2 regions of the Streptomyces krungchingensis genome follow, and region 1 is predicted to be linked to the other one. Evidence: riboswitches for the same ligand, from Rfam matches in the RefSeq annotation. Region 1 holds a riboswitch; the other holds the start of a gene.
The links. Region 1 has a riboswitch for guanidine ahead of ACSYGO_RS03345 (MBL fold metallo-hydrolase). Riboswitches for the same ligand answer to the same signal wherever they lie in the genome.
Positions count from the first base shown of each region.

Region 2: another riboswitch for guanidine. It lies ahead of ACSYGO_RS19750 (DMT family transporter); the one in region 1 lies ahead of ACSYGO_RS03345 (MBL fold metallo-hydrolase).

Region 1 covers NZ_JBPUKY010000001.1:723,458-725,836, forward strand. Annotated here, with positions in the region: gene ACSYGO_RS03340 (FGGY-family carbohydrate kinase) at 1-559, opposite strand, end outside; gene ACSYGO_RS03345 (MBL fold metallo-hydrolase) at 570-1,448, opposite strand; guanidine-III (ykkC-III) riboswitch at 1,461-1,528, opposite strand; gene ACSYGO_RS03350 (cupin domain-containing protein) at 1,889-2,293, opposite strand.
Region 2 covers NZ_JBPUKY010000001.1:4,475,759-4,478,137, forward strand. Annotated here, with positions in the region: gene ACSYGO_RS19745 (transglycosylase domain-containing protein) at 1-803, shown strand, start outside; gene ACSYGO_RS19750 (DMT family transporter) at 896-1,216, opposite strand; guanidine-III (ykkC-III) riboswitch at 1,247-1,312, opposite strand; gene ACSYGO_RS19755 (GroES family chaperonin) at 1,364-1,666, opposite strand; gene ACSYGO_RS19760 (DUF3618 domain-containing protein) at 1,850-2,188, opposite strand; gene bcp (thioredoxin-dependent thiol peroxidase) at 2,327-2,379, shown strand, end outside.

The DNA.
Region 1 (2,379 bases):
TCGTGTCGTAGAGCGGGGTGCACTGGCTCGCCGAGTGGTGGTCGAGGACGTAGCTCCCCGTGAGGTTCCTGACCAGCCAGGAACTCGGCATGTACAGGCGTCGGGCCCGGGCGTAGAGCTCGGGCTCCTCGTCGGCGATCCAGGCGATCTTCGGCCCCGCGGCCTGGGTCGAGAGGGCGGATCCGCCGCGGCGGATGATCTCCTCCGCGCCGAGCCGTTCCTCGATGTGCCGGATCTGGCGGACGGAGCGCGTGTCCACTCCGTAGAGGACGGCGGGGCGCAACGGCGCGTCGTGCTCGTCGGTCAGCAGGACGCAGGGCCCCATGCCGCTGACCCCGACGGCGACCACGCTGGTGTCTCCGGGCGCGATGAGCTCCTGGGCGAGTTCGGTGAACTCGCGCCACCACACCGAGGCGTCCATCTCGAAACGGCCGGGACCGGGCCTCGTGGGGGTGTGTTCCCGGACGGCGGAACGGATCGGGGCACCGTCGAGGCCGACGAGCACGCCCTTGCTGCTCGACGTGCCGATGTCCACACCGATGACTGCGTCGCGAGGCATGACGAGGCTCTCAGGCGTCGCGGCAGATGACGAAGGCGGGGAACGGGTGCCTGCCGGGCCGGTCGCCGACCTCGTCGATCGCCGCCCTGATGTCGCGGAGCCGGCTCGGGGCCATCTCCAAGGGTGGCTCGTCGGGCTGGTAGGTGGTCCGGATCGGGTAGTCCACACCGGGCTCGCGCGTCATCTCGATGTGGCACCCGAGCACGTGGGTCACCGGACGGCTGTCCGCGAACTCGATCAGGCGGTCGACGGATCGCGTGAACGCCGGCCAGTCCGCCACGTACAGCCGGCCGGGGTAGACCGTGTCGCCGGTGAGCAGGAATCCCGTCCAGGGGTCGTAGTAGGTGACCGCCGCCTCGTGGTGCCCCGGCGTGGAGAAGCATTCCAGGACACGGCCCCCGAGGTCGATCCGTGCCACCCGGTCGGGATCGCCGCGGAACCCGAAGTAGTCCCATGCCGTGTCGAGTCGGGCTCCCACGACCTGGGTGTCCGGGCGGTCCGTGAACTGCGCGTCCGCGGCGATGTGGTCGCCGTGCGGATGGGTGTGCAGCACGAGCAGCCCGTACCCGTCGTGCGGATCGCGGCGGAGTCGATCGGCGATCAGACCGTCGACGACGCGGCGCAGCGGGAAGTACTCCGCGGACGCGGTGGCCCCGGTGTCCAGCAGCACCGCCCGCTCGCGTCCGAAGAGCAGGAACATGAACGGCGCCTCGTAGTTGATCGCCATGTTCTGCCGGAGGATGAAGGTGTCCTCGTCGTACGCGTGGATCTGGATGTCGGCATCCGTGTTGTGCTTCGCCGACGGTGATCCGTGGTCCCACGCGACGTCCAGCGGGCGGGACCCGTGCACCGCGGGTGCCGGGCCGAACGAGCGCTTGTCTGCGTCCACGACGCCTCCCCTCGTGCGTCGTCTTTGCGGACCGGGTACGGCGCACTTCTCGTCCGGGGCAGGCACCGGCGCGCCGCCGCCCGGAAACTAACACGCCCCGCGAAGTCCCGCAGCCGCGCGGCGACCGGTACTGGCGCGATTTCGTACGAGGACGGCGACCGGCACGGGCGCGTGCGCACAGGAGCACGGCGACCAGCACGTGCACGGTCCCTTGCGAGGGCGACGACCAGCCGGGGCGCGGTCACTTACGGGCTCGCCGACCAGCGAGGGTGCGGTCACGTGCGGGATGGCCGACCAGCGAGGGCGCGATCACGTACCAGCACGGTGACCAGCCGGGGCGGCGCGGTAGTGCGGGATCGGCCGTCGGCCCGGCCGCGGTCGGGCGCAAGCACGATGATGGGCCATGCAGGCGCCGCGCCCCACGGCCGGCCACTCCCCCGTCACGTGCTTACGTCCGCCCGCCCCGTCCGCCCGTCGTCCTCCTGCGGCACGGCGTATCCGGGGACGGAGGGCCATCGCACGGTCAGCACCACCGACTCCTCCTCGGCGACCCAGGAATGGTCCACTCCCCGGCCCCACACGACGTAGTCGCCCTGCTCCGCCAGCACGACGCTGCGACCGGGCAGCTCGACGCGGAAACGGCCGCTGACGAGGACCTGGAGAGCCGTGCGCGTCTCTCCCCGCACCCACTGCTCGCGCCGCTCGCCGCGTGGGTGGACGCCCCACTTGATCTCCACGGCCTCACTCCGGCGGGGATCGCCGGGCTCCTTGAAATGCCCGAGCAGCCAGCCCCGGTCCAGTGCCGCGTCCTTGCCGGCGTTGCCCACGTACACGCTGTCGTCCATGCGCCCGAAGCTAACACCCGCTCCACGGCCCGCGCCGCGATCGGCGCAGGGCGACGGCACCGGACTCGGAGACCGGTCGGACGGAT
Region 2 (2,379 bases), 3.8 Mb from region 1:
AGGACGGCGCGGAGGCCGTCGAACTGCCGAGCCGGGACACCCACCAGGCGGTGAGCCGCGAAGCGGCGGACACCACCACCTCCGTCCTGCGCAGCGTCGTCGAGGGTGGCACCGGCACGGCCGCACAGGCCGCGGGCCGCCCCACCGCCGGCAAGACCGGCACCGCCGAGGAGGACCAGGCCGCCTGGTTCGCGGGCTACACCCCGGACCTCGCGACCGTGGTGTCCGTGATGGGCCAGGACCCCGACACCGGCGCCCACAAGCCGCTGTACGGCGCCCTCGGCGAGACCCGGATCAACGGCGGCGCCTACCCGGCCCGGATCTGGGCGCAGTTCACCCGGACCGCGCTCCGCGGCACCCCGGTGTCGGACTTCGACCTCCAGCTCCAGCCCGGCGCCGAGCAGACGCAGACCCCGACGACCGAACCCAGCACGCCGGACACCATCGGCGGCCAGGACGACGACGGCGGCACGTCGGACGGCGAGGACATCCAGGGCCAGGACATCCAGGGCCAGAGCCAAGGACAGGTCGAGGGGCAGACCGAGGGCCAGACCGAGGGCCAGGACCAGGGCCAGAGCCAGGGTCAGACCGAGGGCCAGACGGACGGCGGCACCACCGACGGCGGCACGATCGACGGAGGCACGTCGGACGGCGGGACCACCGACGGCGGGACCACCGACGGGGGCACCACCGACGGCACCAGCACCGGAGGGACGACGGACGGCGGCACGACCGACGGCGGCACGAACGGGACGATCGCCGGCACCAACCCCTTCGGGCGGGCCCCGCACCGCCGGTCCTAGGCCCTCGGCCCGGTCGGCGACCAGGCTGGTCGGTGACCGGCCGGTCAGCGGCCGGGCCGGTCAGCGGCCGGGCCCGTCAGTGACCGGGCCCGTCAGTGACCCGAGGTCGCCTTGAGACCCACCACGGCGACCAGCAGCAGACACACGAAGAAGATCCGGGCGGCGGTCACCGGCTCGCCGAGCACCACCATGCCGAGCACCGCCGCCCCGGCGGCGCCGATCCCGACCCAGACGCCGTAGGCGGTACCGATGGGCAGGGACCTGGCCGCGTACGAGAGAAGAAGCATGCTCGCGACGATCCCGGCACCCGTGGCCAGGCTCGGCCACAGCCGGGTGAAACCGTCGGTGTACTTCATGCCGATCGACCAGCCCACCTCCAGCAGACCGGCGACGACGAGCAGAACCCAGGCCATGACGGCACCTCCGTGCATCGGACGACAGGGGGTGCGTCGTCTTTGCAATCCCGGTACGGCGCGTCTCGTCGGGTCCCTCCACCGTAGCAAAACACAGGCAAAAGGGGCTGGTGACCATGGTCACCAGCCCCTTCGGCAGACGTACACCTACAAGTACAAGCCCGTCGAGTCCTCGGAGCCCTCGAAGCGGTCCGCGGCGACGGCGTGCAGATCCCGCTCGCGCATCAGCACGTAGGCGATCCCGCGCACCTCGACCTCGGCACGGTCCTCCGGGTCGTACAGAACGCGGTCGCCCGGCTCGACCGTCCGGACGTTCTGCCCGACGGCGACGACCTCGGCCCAGGCCAGACGGCGGCCGACCGCAGCCGTCGCGGGGATCAGGATGCCGCCGCCGGACCGGCGCTCGCCCTCCGCGGCGTCCTGCCGCACCAGCACACGGTCGTGCAGCATGCGGATGGGCAACTTGTCGTGATGGGTGCTGTGCTTATCCCGATTGGCGCTCACGCCCCGAACCTACCTGCCCCGGCCGCCTCCGCACGCGAGTGGGTCGATCCTCGCCCCGCGGAAACCACCCGGCGGCACCCGGACGGGCCCCGCCCCGACCCCGGCCCCCGGCCCCCGGCCCCCGGTGGATCAGCGCTTGCGGCGCCGGGAACCGACGGCGAGCAGGCCGACGACACCGGCCACGACCAGGGCCACCGGCACGATGCGCTCCAGGCGGGGCGCGCCCTCCTCGCTGACCAGCTGGCCCTTCACATCGCTGACCACGCGATTGACACCGACGTAGGCACGGCCGAGCGTGTGGTCGATGTGCGAGGCGACCTTGGCCTTCGCGTCACCCACGATCGTCTTCGGGTGCACCCGCACGCCGATCTCGTCGAGGGTCTCGGCGAGCGTTTCGCGGCGGCGCTTGATGTCCGCCTCGATCTCCGCCGGAGTCCTGGTATCCGACGTTCTCGACGTATCCGACACCGCGCTGCCTCCGTGGTCGTGTTCTGACTCTCTGCCGTCGACAGTCTGTCAGCTCGGGCAGCCGCGCACCCCTCGGCACCCCCATTACGCTCGTCACCCATAGGTCCGTAAACCATCCCCCGGCCACGTGAGGTACCGATGAGCGAGCGACTCCAGCCCGGCGACACCGCCCCCGACTTCAGCCTGCCCGA